DNA from 4 places in the Bradyrhizobium sp. ma5 genome. Region 4 is predicted to be linked to each of the others. Evidence: predicted binding sites of a transcription regulator. Region 4 holds the regulator's gene; each other region holds the start of a gene.
What was found. Region 4 encodes LexA, which represses DNA repair genes until DNA is damaged. Its sites were predicted from a motif close to TGTTCNNNNTGTGTTCNG; they were not measured.
Positions count from the first base shown of each region.

Region 1 (4,189 bases), 3.0 Mb from region 4:
AAAACATTCAACGACGCATATATAGTCGCACCGCAGTGATCTGCGCGTTCCCGACTTGTGCGCGCGCGTATCCATGGATGCGTCGGGCGGTTGGGTCGGTTCTCGCACAAGCGATCGCGATGATCCCGCCAAAGAGCAGTACGGTCCCTCTGCCAAGAAGTGGCAGCTTCTGCTTCGCGACTTTCGTGCTCCCCGCAATCGCCGCGCGAAAGCCGCGCCCGTCGGCCTCGAGCGGGGCCAAAATGACCTTTTCATATGCGTCGCGCTCGCCAGCGCAAGGTCGTCGTCCGAAGCAAATTCAACCCCTGTACGCGGCCTGAGGCTGCACAGACGATGCTCTTTTTCAAAACGTGCACGGCCGCGACATAATCGATTACCTTGGCCGATGAAATCGAGAACCACACGCAGACCAGGGCGCGGCTCGCGATCAGCCTCGTTGGCACATGCGCTTCATCCTGGCTCAACCAAGTGGGGGATTTCATGAAGATACTTTTTCGGCGCCTGCGCTTGCAGTTGCGCTCTGTTCTTGCAGCGCAGCTACAGGCAACTTCACGGATAGAAATACGCTGTCGTTACTCCCGAAATGGCCGCTTCGGTTGCCGGCATACAAACCTTTGCAAACCCATCGCCGACCGACAAGGCTATTGGTCCAGTCAACGCTTCTGGCTGTCAGAAATTGGCGTCAGACCCAATACCGACATACCGACTGAAGAGCACGCGGTTTCTGCTTAAGCCACAGGCCGCTGCGAGAGGCGCGAATGCTGTAGCGAACGTTTCCGCCAGCACTGGATACGCGTCAGTCATCGCCAATTGCTGGACGACAGCGACGGCCAACGGTGTCGCTATTATTCACCGAAACTAGCTTCACAGCTTAAGCAGATCGTCCTGCGAGAGATCGCTGAAGGGGTTTGGAATAGCCCGTCTCGCAACGAATAGACCAATCACGCGGACTTGCGGGGCGCGCTCCAAAATCATCTCTTTGACGGCCTTGAAATGAGAGCCCGTCGTGAGGACGTCGTCGAAAATACCTACGATACCTCGCAGGTTTGGTAGTTGGCTCTCCGCGATCCGGTAATTTTGCTTGAGTTCAGCCGGCGACTTCCTGTTGCCGCCCTTGAACGTGTCGGTGGAGGCGATCTGTTCGACCAGTTCACGGACGTCTGGCGGAGACGCCGCGCGGATTGCCCTGCAAACCTGAACCATCCGATCATCGTAGGCCGGATCAGCTTTAATTTTCGACGGTGGAACCGGCACCAGAGTAGCTTGCGCCAGCCAATCCGCGTTCAGGACCGATGATAGGTCGTGTGCGCATCGAGCAATCGCCGGAGCCTTGTAGTGGTACCCACAGTCGCTTCGCTTCTTCTGAAGATTGTGGATCAACTGGTTGGTCTCGCCCCCACGCCATCCCTGACCAGCCGTGTACTCATAGAGAAAATGACAGTCGTCACCCTCATCGAGGTACGAATGATCACGCCGGTTCGTCTCGTCAATTTGCTGGAGCAGGCGTGCCATCACCTAATGCGCCCCAGATATCGTCGAGATCGCGAACACGGATCGCGCCTCGCTTCTCAAAGTTTGCCGGCCACGTGATGTCATCCCGCTTGAAACAAGAATCAAGGATGAAGAGCTTGCGACCCTGCTGAAGGGCGGCCCTCGCCTGCGTGAGCGTTCCACTCGTGTCGCTGGCCTCGACGATGATTGTCCCCTCAGTTAGGGCACTCATCGTGACGTTCCGCTCCGGGAAGAACAGCTTATTTTGCGGCACGTGCTGGCTGGCGTACCGGAGCACTGGCACCTGAGAAATGAGCAGATGCTCCTCCGCGATCCCGCGCTGGAGAGTTTGATTTTCCCTTGGATAGTAGGTCCCGATCGGCGTTCCGATCACTGCGATGGTGTGCCCCTTCGCCTCAATCGCAGCAGTATGAGCTGCAGTATCGACGCCCGTTGCCAGTCCTGACACGACAGTGAAGCCGCGCTCGACCAATGCACGTGAGAGCTTGCCCGCACGCAATTTCCCGTCTTCGCTCGGATTTCGACTGCCCACGACGGCGACACACCGAGTCTCGACTAGCTCCCAAGCGCCCTGGAAGTACAACAACTCGACCGGATGCCTCGCGTCGCGAAGCTTACCTGGATAGTTGCCCGTGAAGTTCAAACGAGTGCCAAACCTGGAAACTCCAGCTTTCTTGAGCGCCGTCAGAACCTCAGCCGCGCGAGCGTCCGCTATGGCCCCGGGTACGAAGTCGGAAGGGACAGCAGTCGGATCTGAGGCAAACTTCTCCGCGATCGTCTTGAAGGTCGCACCCTTTTCGAGCCAGAGAGCCTCGTACGCTCCCAGCTCCCTGCGCGGCGAGATCGACCGTATGGCTGGGCCGTCATTCATTCGTGCGAGAAGATTCATCGTTCAACCCTAGCTAGCCGTTGCGGCGGCGTCGAATCCTGCTGCGCCGAAGTCCACTAGTTTGCGGGACGACGATTCAGGACCTTGAACCGCCGCCAGTAGTAGCTGCCAATAGAGAACAAATCAAGAATATATCGATAAACGCATGTAGATCATAAACTTACATGGTAAACCGTTGATAAACTCCTCGGTTCCTGACGGAACCGGACCCAAGAATCGTGCGCCTCCCGTCGCTTACGCCAACACCCGCCTCGCCTTCGCATCTTTCACCGCAGCGACAACGCGCGTTGGCAATTCAGCGTTCTGGCGGGCCGGAGCCTGATTGACCAGCGCCACGGTCTTTTCGCTGGCGTCACCTTGGATGTAGACCGACCCACCGTGCCCCCACGATTGCAGGTGGGAGAGAATGTATTCGAGTGGAGCGTAAAGACGCCGTCTTCCAGGTCGATGTGGCGCTCAGTCAATGGCCAACTTAGTTTGCCAATCCGGAAACGCAGTCGCCGCAAGGCCAATTTTCAGGACACCTGCGGCAATCTCATCAGTTCCTGTGGTCGCGGCAAGGAACTGAAGCAAGCCTGTGGAACACCGCGGGCGTACGACCACGTTGCGAATTGCGGGTGCAGCTCTTCTCTAAAGGCTTTAGCCTCCGCAATCGTGAGGTTCTTGATCTGAGAAAATTTCCCGTCGTACTCAGCGTGGTGATCCATGCACATGAACGCCAAATTGCCCGGATCGTCGTTGCCAGGGTCGCGATCCAGATGAGCGATTTGCCCTCGTTTCAGACCATCGTCGCGCTTCAATCCGAAGCAAATGCAGCATCGACGACGCGAGTTTAGCAGGACCTCCGTTTCGACCGCACCAGCGGTACGTTTTCGCCTCGCCATCGGGCTGATTCACGTCCCAGGGGATCGTTGCTTGCGCCGGAGCCAATTGTCGTGAGCCTGCTGCGGCGAAATGCCCTTTTTGCGTGCCGTGCGCCGTATGTTGCGCATTGTAGCCCACGTGGTCGCGCAAGAGAGTTGGGGGACAAGGGTGCTACTACGGGCTCCAGGGAAAATCAGCCCTCTCCACGTAACGAACGGCCGCAATGGCAACAGCTAACGCGATGAGCATGCCGACCACCGAAGTAGCGGCTGTTCGCAACCAGCTCGCTGCTGATTAATGGCATCGCGAATCCGGCTCATGTCACGCGCCGCGTCAAGTCTTCCGGGAAGAAGGTAGATCGGCATGCGAGATGGGCGACAATTGTCTCGATGAAGCGTTCGATTCTTGCAGGAAGGTCTGGTGTTGGACATCAGACATCGTGTCATGAGAGAGCGATCGTGTTGCTTCGAAATGAGTTTCGCATTTGGCACGGTACCTGCAGGGCCATCGGCAAACGCGCTGCGTCATGGACTAAGACGAACTCATCCCTTGGTCGGGCGTGACGAACATAGCGGTTGCTACAGCCAAGAACTCCGCTCTTGAGCCGACGGAGGAGCCTGGCCGCAAGAGACTGAGCTGCGCAGATGCAGCCGCGCTGTTTGAAGCGAAGCTCTTCGCGCGGGAACGTGCTTGGACGGCGATCGCACAGGAGACGGGCAATCGCAAATGCACACCGCATCGCACCAGTCCGTCAGGGATCGCCAATAATGCTTGGCCACCTAAATCGGAGAAAATACATGCTCATCAATCAAGGAGACAATCTCCCTGCAAAGTTCCAGTGGGGGCACGCGGCGATCTCGCATGTTCTGTCCAAGGTCGACAATGCGGCAGAAACCGGACCGCGATTTCCCTGCTTCTTCGGGC
Region 1 covers NZ_CP170156.1:1,815,402-1,819,590, reverse strand. Annotated here, with positions in the region: gene ACE103_RS08530 (hypothetical protein) at 865-1,512, opposite strand; gene ACE103_RS08525 (DNA-processing protein DprA) at 1,487-2,401, opposite strand; gene ACE103_RS08520 (hypothetical protein) at 3,019-3,237, shown strand; gene ACE103_RS08515 (YqcI/YcgG family protein) at 4,063-4,189, shown strand, end outside.
Region 1: ACE103_RS08525 (DNA-processing protein DprA) is a predicted target of LexA. The motif match lies at 2,516-2,533, and genes of this name have one in related genera.

Region 2 (4,189 bases), 210 kb from region 4:
CTCGAGTTGAATGAGGTCGGCGCGGCGGACCTCGCTGTCCTCGTGGATTCGATCGAGATGCGGCTCGTACCAGATGCGCGCGCGTTCGATGTCGACCGGCCATTCCGAGTAGCGGAGGTTCTCGATCGCCTCGACGAACAGCCGCCAGTCGGCGCCGGCGCGGGGCGGGGCAGGCAGCGCCACGAGCGCTGCGATCGGATCAGGGGCTTCTGCCATGCGGTCGAGCACGCGCTGCGCCGAGGCCGGCCCGACGCCGGGCAACAGGTGCAGGATGCGAAAGCCGGCGACCCGGTCGCGCGGATTGGCGGTGAAGCGCAGCAGCGCCAGCATGTCCTTGACGTGCGCGGCGTCGAGAAATTTGAGGCCGCCGAATTTCACGAAGGGAATGTTGCGCCGGGTCAGCTCGACCTCCAGCGGACCGCTGTGCGAGGAGGTGCGGAACAGCACCGCCTGGTGCTTCAACAGCGCGCCTTCCTCACGGTTGGCCAGCACCTGCTCGACGATGTAACGGGCCTGATCGGCCTCGTCGCGGATCGTGACCAGCAGCGGCTTGCGGGTCGAGGTCCGGTCGGTCCACAGGTTCTTGGTGAAGCGCTCCTTGGCGAGCGAGATCACGCCGTTGGCGGCCGCCAGGATCGGCTGCGTCGAGCGATAGTTGCGGTCGAGCGTGACGATCTCGGCGGCCGGGCTGAACTGCGCCGGGAAGTCGAGGATGTTGCGCACGGTGGCGGCGCGGAACGAGTAGATCGACTGTGCATCGTCGCCGACGACGGTGAGCCCGCGTCCTGCCGGCTTGAGCGCGAGCAGGATGGAGGACTGCAGGCGGTTGGTGTCCTGATATTCGTCGACCATCACATGGTCGAAGCGGCCGCCGATCTCCTCGGCCAGGGCCGTATCCGTCACCATCTGCGCCCAGTAGAGCAGAAGGTCGTCGTAATCGAGCACGTTCTGCCGCTGCTTGGCTTCGACATAGGCCGCAAACAGTTGCTTCAACTCGCTGGCCCAGCCGGCGCACCACGGGAAGAACTGGCCCAGCACGGCCTCGATCGGCATCTCCGCGTTCACGCAGCGCGAATAGATCGCAAGGCATGTGCCTTTGGTCGGAAACCGGCTTTCGGTACGGGAGAAACCGAGATCGTGGCGGACCAAGTTCATCAGGTCGGCGGAGTCCTCACGGTCATGGATCGTGAAGGCCGGGTCGAGCGCGATACGTTCGGCGAATTCGCGGAGCAGCCGCGCGCCGATGCCGTGGAAAGTGCCGGCCCAATTGAGCGCATCGGTCATGATCGATGCGCGATCGCCGAGCACGCGCCGTGCGATACGCTCGACGCGGCCCGCCATCTCGGCGGCTGCGCGTCGCGAAAAGGTCATCAACAGGATGCGGCGCGGATCGGCGCCCGCGACGATCAGATGCGCGACGCGATGGGCGAGCGTGTTCGTCTTGCCGGAGCCTGCGCCAGCGATCACCAGCAGCGGGGCGCCGACGATGCCATCCGCGCCGACCCCGTGCTCGACGGCGCGGCGCTGCTCGGAATTGAGCGTATCGAGATAGGCTGTGTTGGCAAGATCAGGCACGAATCACCTCCACGAAACGCTAACAGACATTGCGATTCCGTGGAGCCGGCGCGCCGGCGTGGGAGCAGAGAAATTAGATTGACATTAACGCACCGCGGAGCACAACCGCGCCATGGCTGACGTTTCCAAATCCGACACGCCGCTGAAGGCGACATTCAGAGTGCGGCTGAACGGCGAGACGGTAACGCTCGCGACCGTCGGCCAGGCCCACCGCTTCATCAGCAATCTCAGCGCCGTCGAATGGATGGAGTTCCGCTCACTGCATGACGACGCGCTGGTCGCGCTGGAGCGCGCGGCCGGCAACGCCATGCTGACGGTGCAGGCAACCTCCGCGCTGCGGGTGCTGTTCGTCCGCGCCAAATTGCTTTGAAAAGAAATGGGCCGCCTTGGCCCTCCGAGGCGGCCCGAGAGTGCGGCCGAGGCGCAATGCGCCCCCGGCCGTCGCGTGTACCGCCGTTACCTTGTTTGCGGCCATAACGAACGGGCCTTACGAAAGGCGCGCCGATTCGGCTGTAGCCGTAACACCACAATCAGTGGCCGACGTCGTCGACGAGACGGTCATACACAAGCGCAGAGCGCAGATTCATCGTTGCGATCCTCAGATAGCTGGGCTCGCGCATGGCGTTGTTGAACATCATGATTGCCGTCTTCCAGTACCCGCGCTCGCGCTGATCGACATTCAGCGCTGACAGGTAGTCCGCCGCGTCGCCAACGGTTGCGAGCGTTCGCCCGTCCTTCAGCGTGATCGGGAACGCAAGCGGCGACCGCTTCTCCAGCTCCAGCACGAAAGGCTCCCCCACAGGCAAACAGCAATAACAGACCAGACCTAGCTGCGCCGCTATATCAAAGCCTTAAGGGAGTGTCCGGCCCGGGCGGGGTGGGCGGTTCAGAAGGAATCCGCCAATGCGATCTCGGCCCTGAGCGCATCGATGCGCCGTTCGGCTTCCTCTGACGTCAGGCCGTGCACGTACTGGTTCGGCTGATAGGCCTCCTCGGCCAGACTCCTCAACCGCAGCGCCTGGGCCCGCGACATCAGCCCGCCAAGCCGCTCCGCAACCCCGCCAAATCTCACCGCTGCCATGCTCATCGCTCACCTCGCTTGCCGGATCGTGACTTGACAATATGTTCTATTTTTGTTCTAACAAGTCATGGACAATAAGATCAATGAAATTCGTCGCAGGATCAGCACTTTGCGGGCTGAGATGACCTTGGTCGAGGCGTCGATCCGGGACCAGGTCAACCGCGATCTGGATTGCAGCGAGGCGTCCTACCGGCTGATGGCGATGCGCGCCGAAGTGGCCGAACTCATCGGCCGTTGGAAGGCCGCCGGCGGCGGCGAGCGCCTCCCCACGGTTCGGGAGCGGCTGAGCCGAAGCTTCGCGGATCGGCCGGTCGCAAGCGCCAAGCCGGCCCCAGTCAAATCAGACAAGGCCAAGCCCAGGCCGGGCCACAGCAGCGCTAGGGTGTGATCCGGCCGCTCGGCTAAACAGGAGCATCCGCACCGTCTCGCGCTCAAATCAGGTTTCCGGGCTGGAACCCTGGCCGCGGGTGGGCATTTCCTTGTGGTGAGAGCTAACACCATAGCATCGCCCAGCGCCATGATCGCCGATCCGACCGCGCCACCGCGGGCATCGATGAATGACGATCGCAGCCCACTGCTGACGCTGATCTCCTGCATCAGCTGCATCAGGACGATGCGGCTTGAGAGCAGCTCTCCGGGCAGCGAGGGCAGGGACATCCTTCAATATCGCTGCGAACAATGCAGCCGCATCGAACGGGTGCAATTGGTACGGCGAACCTGGCCGGCGGACCGTTCGTCCTCAACTTGAGAATTACTGCCGCACTCTCACCTTTCTGGGCGCATCTTGATGCGCTGGGAGATCCGAAGCGGTTTCGGATCCTTGCCCCGTCAGCTTCGAGAGTTCGCGGCTGAGGTCGTGAATGTGGTACGGCTTGCGCAGGACCGGAAAATCGGACCGCACGTCGCGCGCGCTCTCGCTGTAACCCGTCGTCAACAGGATCGGCAGCTCGGGCTTCCGGTCCCGGATCGTGCGCGCCAGCTTCAACCCATCCATCCTGCCCGGCATCACGATGTCGCTGAACACCACGTCGACGCCGTCGGCGTCGATCTCCGATAAGGCAGCCTCAGCGTTCGAAGCCCAGCGCACGGTGTAGCCGAGTTGTTCGAGCAGGCCGGTGCTCGCGTCCGCAACGGCCGGATTGTCCTCGATCAGCAGGACGGTCGCGGAGCCGCGCACGCTGTGGCGCGTGGTCGTACCCGTTGCGGCCGCAGACCCGCGCGGGAGGTAGACGCTGACCGTCGTGCCCTTGCCAAGCGTGCTTGCAATCTCGATCCGGCCGTCGGCCTGGTGGGCAAAGCCGTGGACCTGGGACAGTCCGAGGCCGGTCCCTTTGCCGACCGGCTTGGTGGTGAAGAACGGGTCGAACACCTTGCTCAGTACATCCTGGGGGATGCCTTCGCCGGTATCGGCTACGCTGACGGCCACCTCGGTGGTTTCGAGTACGTTTCGGGCCGAGACGGTCAGCGTACCGCCATTGGCCATCGCGTCCCGCGCATTGACGACGAGGTTGATCAGCGCGGTCTCAAACTCGT
Region 2 covers NZ_CP170156.1:4,619,342-4,623,530, forward strand. Annotated here, with positions in the region: gene ACE103_RS21355 (ATP-dependent helicase) at 1-1,575, opposite strand, end outside; gene ACE103_RS21360 (hypothetical protein) at 1,688-1,945, shown strand; gene ACE103_RS21365 (hypothetical protein) at 2,106-2,360, opposite strand; gene ACE103_RS21370 (DUF3072 domain-containing protein) at 2,462-2,662, opposite strand; gene ACE103_RS21375 (hypothetical protein) at 2,778-3,044, shown strand; gene ACE103_RS21380 (ATP-binding protein) at 3,408-4,189, opposite strand, start outside.
Region 2: ACE103_RS21370 (DUF3072 domain-containing protein) is a predicted target of LexA. The motif match lies at 2,699-2,716, and genes of this name have one in related genera.

Region 3 (4,189 bases), 940 kb from region 4:
CTGGCAAGCGCGGACTGAAGCCTGCCGGACGGACTGCGCCTCAGTCCTGATCGCGGTGCCCGCGGCTCCGTCCGAGCCCGAGATTGTTCAGCTCGCGGTCGATCCGCAGCTGCACGCGGCGGATCGCCAACAGGTCGAGTTTTGCTTCGGTCTTGCCCGTGAAGGCCCGATCGCCGATCTGGAAACGCCATTTCCAGACGCCGGGCATGAGCTGCGTGACGCTGAATTCGACGCCCTTGTGGATCATCTGGAACGGTTCCGCGAATGGATGGCGGTCGTCGATATTTAAATCAAAGGTTGTAGCAATGATTAACACCCGTCCAAGGATGAAGTGAACTGTCGCGCCCGTTCGGACGTCGTTGTGGATCCCGAAGGGGATCCGTTCGGCGGCGGCGCCGCCTTGCCTCGCGACACGCTATCGGTGCGCTGGGCCGGACTAGCCAATGTTACGAACACTGGCGGAACCCGAGTCTGCCCGTGAAGGCTACGTAGTTTTTGGGGGCGTCAGGAGGGGTACCAAGGTAGTATGCAGATTGTGCCAATCGTGATCCGGCCTCGCCAAATCCTTCGGTAACTCGTTGATTATGCGCTGCAGTTGGGACGAGGGCAGTGCCGCCTGCTCGCGGAACTTTGTTCTGCCCCGGAGAACTACGGATCGCGCCGCGCCACGGCCCAGACGCTTCGATAATGGCTCCGTCAGCGCGCTCGGATCCGCCACGGCTTCATTCGGGCCGATGCCTGACAGCACAACGCCGCCCGCTTGAAATGCTTGCGGACGGCGCTGGCCCTAGCCCCAGGAAGGTGTGCAAAATCCTGATAGCTGGAAGCCTATACAATTTGTGCCACAGGACATGTCCCAAATTGGCTATCACGGCGATCAATCCGGACCGCGCGGCCTCGGCGCTTCACCGCGTTGCCGTCGCCGTTGGCGCAGACGTCACGCAAAGGCGCGCCGGATAACTTGAACAAAGACCGCCGATTGAGGCGCCCTCGGGAGCCAGTTGAGACCGCCTGAACAAAGCCATGCCGCCCGTTTGAAAATCTTACAGGCGGCATAGGCCTTCCAGCCCGAGAGGGTACGAACAAAATCCCGGATATTCCACGTTTAGAGTGCGATGGCCTCTTTACCTGCGGAGCCTATCGGCTCCTCATATCGGCGCTCGCAAACCCGGCGACCGCAGCCAGTCGCTCAACTGTGAGGCGGTTTCGGCAAGACGCGCCTTGCGGATAAGGCGGGAGCGCTCGACGCCCGGGGGAGTTCCCCACGCCTCCTTCCGGAGCCGCTGTGCCTCGATGTTGAGACGCTCTTCAAGTGATTCTGTGTGCGTGAGACGCGGTCGCTTCATGACCATGGCGCGCTCCGTTCCGTTGGAGGAAGGCGGGAGCGCTACCGGGCGATCTCATCACCGATGACAGCCACGGGCGGGGCGGTGATGGACTTACTGTGTACCTGTCTGGAAGGAATAGCGAGCTATCTGTTTCAGGCCTTTTGTCGCAACGCTTGGAACGAATGGCGTTTTAAAGCGGGTGGAAGTTGTTCCGGCTGTAAAGCCGGGAAGAACAGATAGCGTCCCATGGAAAATGATGGGGCTAGAACATTTACTATGCCGTCTCGGTAGTCCTACTGAGAACATCAGCTAAGTCATGGTTTCTGTTCGTTTAATCCGCGCAACTATGAATCCGAAATCAAACCAGAACTCCGGGGCTTAAACGCGGTTAGTGCTGACACGTCGGAAAGAACATATTGCGAACATAGAACAAACGTGGTACGAGGTTCCTATCAACAAACGCGTTCCGCCCGATCCCATCGCCCGTTTTTCCCGCTAGCGAATCCCCGCCATAAGGAGCACATCCCAAATGTCCGCTACTGCACTGCGTATCGTCGAAGGATCCTCCATGGACAAGTCCAAGGCCCTCTCAGCCGCGCTCTCCCAGATCGAGCGTCAGTTCGGCAAGGGCTCGGTGATGAAGCTCGGCAAGAACGACCGTTCGATGGATGTCGAGACGGTGTCCTCGGGATCGCTGGGGCTCGACATTGCGCTCGGCGTCGGCGGCCTGCCGAAGGGACGTGTCGTAGAGATCTACGGGCCGGAATCGTCGGGCAAGACCACGCTGGCGCTGCACACCGTGGCGGAAGGCCAGAAGAAGGGCGGCATCTGCGCCTTCATCGACGCCGAACACGCGCTCGATCCGGTCTATGCGCGCAAGCTCGGCGTCAACATCGACGAGCTCCTGATCTCGCAGCCGGACACCGGCGAGCAGGCGCTGGAGATTTGCGACACGCTGGTGCGCTCCGGTGCGGTCGACGTGCTGGTGATCGACTCGGTTGCGGCGCTGGTGCCGAAGGCCGAGCTCGAGGGCGAGATGGGCGATGCGCTGCCGGGCCTGCAGGCGCGCCTGATGAGCCAGGCGCTGCGCAAGCTCACCGCCTCGATCAACAAGTCCCACACCATGGTGATCTTCATCAACCAGATCCGCATGAAGATCGGCGTGATGTACGGCTCGCCGGAGACCACCACCGGCGGCAACGCGCTGAAGTTCTATGCCTCGGTCCGTCTCGACATCCGCCGCATCGGCGCGATCAAGGAGCGCGACGAGGTGGTCGGCAACACCACCCGCGTCAAGGTGGTGAAGAACAAGCTGGCGCCGCCCTTCAAGCAGGTCGAGTTCGACATCATGTACGGTGAGGGCGTCTCCAAGATGGGCGAAATCCTCGACCTCGGCGTCAAGGCCGGCATCGTCGAGAAGTCGGGCGCCTGGTTCTCCTATGACAGCCAGCGGCTCGGCCAGGGACGCGAGAACTCCAAGGCGTTCCTGAAGGCGAATCCCGACATCACCGCCAAGATCGAAACTGCGATCCGCCAGAACTCCGGCCTGATCGCCGAGCAGATCCTCGCCGGTACGCCCGAGCGCGATGCCGAAGGCGAAGAGCCCGCCGAGGAGTAAGCCGCAAGCATGATCCGGAAAAGTGCGAAGCGGTTTTCCGAAAGATCATGCTCAAACGATCAAATCATTTCGCTGCAAGCGGGCGCTGAGGACGTTGAGTTGCCGACGTCTTCGGCGCCCGTTTGGTTTTGTAGCCGGTGTTCAGTGAGTTGAAGCGGTGAAGCGCCTGATCTTGGGTAATCCATCCGGGCTCGACCTGAAACGCGCAGGTCTGGGCGACGCGGTGCTTCCGCTTTCAGTTCGCTTCGCTTGGGGCGTGTTGCCTTCGCCACAAGAGCTGGCGGCCTATTTCAACGTGCGAGCGGGCCAGAAGCCGGGGAAACATTGGTCGGATTGGATTTCCCCGTCTGCGAAGCGCGCGACTTTGAAGGACCTCGCGTTCAACGATTATTGCCAGTCGTTCGACATCATCGAATTGTGGTTTGACCCTGATCCAAACGACCAGCTCCAGTTGATCTGGATGCTCGACCAGTTTCATGCTCGGCCGGACATGTTAGCGAAGCTGAAATTGCGTCTCGTCGGCTTCAGCCTGCTAACGATGGACCCGGCATGGCGCGGTTGGAACGAGGTCCCGCTGGCTAACATCCGACCCGCGGATATCGAGACGGCTAGCATGTGCTGGCAAGCGTACCGGGCAACAACTCCGGAGGCGTGCTTCGATGCGGTGCACCGCGATCTGAGTGCGTTTCCGTTGCTGAGGCCGGCTCTGCTTGATCTGCTCTGCGAACTGCCGTGGAGCGGATCGGGACTTGGTGCGACCGAGATACGGCTGCTTGAGCTGATCGCTGCGGGTTTCATGGGCACGAACGCGCTGCTCTATCTTCGCGGCTTTCGCCAGCGTGGCGTCTTCAACGACATGGAAATTGGCGGGCTGCTCGAAGGCCTTGCGCATGGACCGCAGCCGGTGATCGCTGGGCTCGACGATGACTTGCGTGTCATCGAACCCGGGAATGCACGGGTGCGTCTTGAGGCCTACCAGCGAAGCCGCTTGTCGATCACCGAGTTTGGCAAGGCAGTCCTCGCCCACGAGGCAGACTTCACCGATCACAATCCGATCAATCGCTGGTGGGGCGGCACGCATCTCACCAACGACAACCTCTGGCGCTGGAATCCGGCATTGACTGGCCATCGCACGTAGCGGGAGCCGCGCGCACCGTGACGAGTCTGATCCTAGCGACAAACGACCTTGCGAGCTACCGCCTGAGACAGGCGGGAAGGGCGGACATCGTCGTCGGCTTGAGGC
Region 3 covers NZ_CP170156.1:5,777,472-5,781,660, reverse strand. Annotated here, with positions in the region: gene ACE103_RS27085 (hypothetical protein) at 1-18, shown strand, start outside; gene ACE103_RS27080 (hypothetical protein) at 41-247, opposite strand; gene recA (recombinase RecA) at 1,858-2,946, shown strand; gene ACE103_RS27070 (hypothetical protein) at 3,104-4,084, shown strand; gene ACE103_RS27065 (hypothetical protein) at 4,102-4,189, shown strand, end outside.
Region 3: recA (recombinase RecA) is a predicted target of LexA. The motif match lies at 1,736-1,753, and genes of this name have one in related genera.

Region 4 (4,189 bases):
ATCGTGAGCGCGCGACCGGCGCCGAAGGATTGCGCGGCCTCGGTGATCGATGCCGAGCGGTTGCGGCGCCACGGCGCGCTGGTGCTGCGGCGCATCAGGGACGGCTACGCCATCGACGCGGTCAAGCCCGGCGGGATCGACCGGCCGTGGTCACCGGCGGTTCCCGGCGATGGCGAGAGCGAGACCACGCTGCGCACACCTGCCAGCGCGCCGCGGCCCGCCGTCGATGCGACACCGGCCGAGACCGATTTGCAGGGCGAAGACTAGCCGCCCAGGATTAGCCATTGTCGGGTGAGGGGCCGGTCGGCAGCTCGAACAGGCCGAGATGGAATTCGTCGGAGTCGGGGCCGGCGTCGGGCTTCTTGACGAGGGTGAAGGAAGCCTCCGGGAATTGCTCCCAGACCTTCAGGTCGTCAGCCGTCACCGTCAGCCAGCCGAACCGGAACATGTAGCGGCCCGGCTCCGTGACGCGTCCAGCCTTTTGCCATGTGACCTTGTCGACCACTGAGCAGGTTTCCGTGAGTGCACGTCCTCCGTACCCAATGATGCGCCAAGGCGCGCGCCGACGCAATTCTCCTGCTGCGCCCCGGAGCCCGGCGTCCGGGGTCGCTCGAAATCGGTTAGGTCCTTCGCCGCCGGATTACTCATTCCGCGGCGACGATGCGTTCAACCCAAAAACAGCGACGCAAATGCGGAGGGCCGCCGCTCCACAACCTTCGGCTTCTGCTCGACCGGCGGATGCAGCGCCGGCAATTGCAGCACGCTGACGCGTTGTCCCTCGACCAGCTGGGTCACCAGCACATGGCTGCCGTCGGGGAATTCGACCGCGTCATGATGGCGATCGGGAACGTCGGGCTCAACCTCGTTGAACACGCCGACGCGGAAATTCATCGTCTTGGTCCAGATCCAGCGGCTGTCGTAGCGAACGTTCTCGGCGAAAGCGAGCTCGGTGCCCGGCAGCATGCAGACCGCGACAGTCGGATCGTTCTCCGAAGCAAAGCCGCGGGTCGACGTGCCGCGGAAAGTCGTGGTGATCAGCGTCTCTCCAACAATGGCGGGGCGCGACGCCACGGCGTGCAGACTATAGTCACACATCGGATGGCTCCTCTATTCGAGGTAGCGACCCGTGCCTCTCCTTGAGGCATAGGGCCTCTACCAGAGTGGACGATAGCGAACGAGTGTCTCCTCGTTTCTAGGCGATTGTACGACTGCTCGACGAAACGCCCCGATCACAAACACGCGACGCTGCGTGAGAGGTATCGGAGCGCATCGGGCAGGCCGCACGTTACGCTATCTTTCAAGGAACGATCCGATGTGTTGCTCGTTCCCTGCCGCCATCAGTATTTGCGATAGAGGCCGATCAGCTTGCCCTGGATGCGGACCCGGTTCGGCGGCAGGATGCGCACTTCATAGGCGGTATTGGCCGGCTCCAGCGCGATCGATGCACCGCGGCGGCGGAAGCGCTTCAGGGTGGCTTCCTCCTCGTCGATCAGCGCCACCACGATGTCGCCGGTGTTGGCGACGTCGTTGCGCTGGATCAGCGCCATGTCGCCGTCGAGGATGCCGGCATCGACCATCGAGTCGCCGCGCACTTCCAGCGCATAGTGCTCACCGGCGCCGAGCATGTCGGGCGGCACGCTGATGGTGTGGCTGCGGGTCTGCAGCGCCTCGATCGGCGTACCGGCGGCGATCCGGCCCATCACCGGGACCGCGACCGGACGGTTGCCGTCGTCCTCGGCGATCGGCGGCGAGCTGCTGCGCTTGCCAAGGGTGCCTTCGATGACGCTCGGGGTAAAGCCGCGGCGGCCGTTGCCGCTGCCGGCCGAGAGCTCGGGCAGCTTGATGACCTCGATGGCGCGGGCGCGGTTGGGCAGGCGGCGAATGAAGCCGCGCTCCTCAAGCGCAGTGATCAGGCGGTGGATTCCGGACTTCGAGCGCAGATCGAGCGCATCCTTCATCTCGTCGAACGAGGGCGGTACGCCGGCCTCCTTCAGACGTTCATTGATGAAACGCAGTAGTTCGTACTGTTTGCGCGTGAGCATCTCGAGTATTCCCCCGGTTGGTAGCGTCGTTCGATTCCGAGACTCTTCAGGTGGGCCTGCAGGCGGGGCCTGACCTCAGGAGCGCGGTGCTCGGTACAAGCGCTTCCTGGATGGTCTCCCGTTTGTAGACACCAGTACTCGAAACAAATCATGAACGGACACTATATGTTCGATATGTGTTCCGCAACCACTTAATTTCCGGTGAACGTAACGGGCAAGCGCTCAAGCGATGCCGTCTGCGCCGTCACTCGGGCAGTGTCAGGATCTCGCATTCGCTGCCTTTGCCGGCGGCAGGCGCAAACGGCGGACGCACGAGAAGTGCCCGTGCCGCAGCGAGATTCCCGAGCAGGGACGAGTCCTGCTGCATGACAGGCGTTGCGATCAGCGTGCCGTCGTCGCGCGCCTCGAGGCGTGCGCGCAGATAGTCCTCGCGCTGGTCGTTGGCGGCGAGGTCGCGGCCGAGCAATGCGCTGGCGCGGGCATGATGGACAGTCTTTTGGCCGCTCAGCGCCCGAATCAACGGCACCAGAAACAGGAAGGCACAGACATAGGAGGACACCGGATTGCCGGGCAGGCCGATCACTCGCATCGCCCCTAACCGGCCATGCATCATCGGTTTGCCGGGCCGCATCGCGATCCGCCAGAACGCCATCTTGACGCCCTCGGCCTCCAGCGACTGCTTGACCAGGTCGTGGTCGCCGACCGAGGCGCCGCCGGTCGTGATCAGGATGTCGGCGCCGGTCTCGCGCGCCCGGCGGATGCCGGCGGTGGTGGCTTCCACCGTGTCGGCGGCAACCCCGAGATCGACGGTGTCGGCGCCTTCGGCGCGCGCCAGTGCCCGCAGCGCGTAACCGTTGGAATAGACGATCTGGCCGGGACCGGGCTCCGAGCCCGGCATCACCAGTTCGTCGCCGGTCGCCAGCACCGCGACCTTCGGGCGGCGGTGCACCGCGAGCTCCGGATAGTTCATGGCGGCTGCCAGCGACAGCGCGCGGTCGGAGAGGCGGCTGCCGGCGGCGAGCAGCACGTCGCCCTCACGGAAGTCGACGCCGGCCGGGCGGATGTGCCGCCCGGCGGCAGCCAGCTCGGTGATCGTGATGTGGTCGCCGTCGACGGCGGTGTCTTCCTGGATGATGACGGCGTCGGCGCCATGGGGGACCACGCCGCCGGTGAAGATCCGAACCGCTTCGCCCGGGCCTACCGTCCGCTCGAACGGCCGGCCGGCGGCGACTTCGCCGATCACCTTGAGCCGGGCCTTCAGATCACCAGCGTCGGCCGCGCGCACGGCATAGCCGTCCATCGCCGACATCGGCTGCGGCGGCTGGGTGCGCCGCGCGGCGAGGTCGCGCGCCAGGGTGCGATGGTAGGCGGCATCGAGCGCGACCATCTCCTCCGGCAGCGGGTCGGCGCCGGCAAGGACGGCGGACAGGGCATCGGCAACCGGCATCAGGGCCACGCTCAGAGCTCCTCAATTCCTAATTACATACCAAGTGCGGTCAGAGCCCTTGCCACGTCATCCGTCGATGTCACGTGGATGGCATGAAGGCCGCGCGCCCGCGCGCCGTCGATATTGGCGGCCAGATCGTCGAAGAACAGGATCCGCGACGCCGGCACGCCGATGGCTTTTACCACATGATCGTAGGCCTCGGCGTCGGGTTTCCGGTGGCCGATCGTCGAGGACAGGAAGACCGTTCGGAAATGGCCGAGCAACTCGGTATGGACGGCTGAGAAATGCGCGACATGGGCCGGATTGGTGTTGGAGAAGGCGTACAGCGGCATCCGCTTCGCGGCGGTCGCGAGCAAGGGGGCAATCCCCGGCATCTCGCCGGTGAAGATCGCATTCCAGCCTTCGAGAAACTGCGCGTCGGTGATGTCGATACCGAGCGTCCGGCGCAGGTTTGCGAAGAACGCCGCGTCGTCGATCCGGCCGATCTCGTGATGCTTGAAGCTGTCGTCGACCACAAAGCGCGCGGCGAGATCGGCCGGCGCGCAGCCGGAATGCTGCGCCCAGTGCGCCATCACCTTCTCGAAGTCGATGTCGAGCACGACGCGGCCGATATCGAACAGCAGCACGTCGACGGAATCGGGGGAGAGTTGCGAGGTCATTGCGTGAAACCCTGTACGAAAATTGCGGGCGGGCGGCAATG
Region 4 covers NZ_CP170156.1:4,832,820-4,837,008, reverse strand. Annotated here, with positions in the region: gene ACE103_RS22415 (ComEC/Rec2 family competence protein) at 1-267, shown strand, start outside; gene ACE103_RS22410 (hypothetical protein) at 278-505, opposite strand; gene ACE103_RS22405 (hypothetical protein) at 667-1,095, opposite strand; gene lexA (transcriptional repressor LexA) at 1,338-2,042, opposite strand; gene glp (gephyrin-like molybdotransferase Glp) at 2,287-3,498, opposite strand; gene ACE103_RS22390 (HAD family hydrolase) at 3,522-4,148, opposite strand.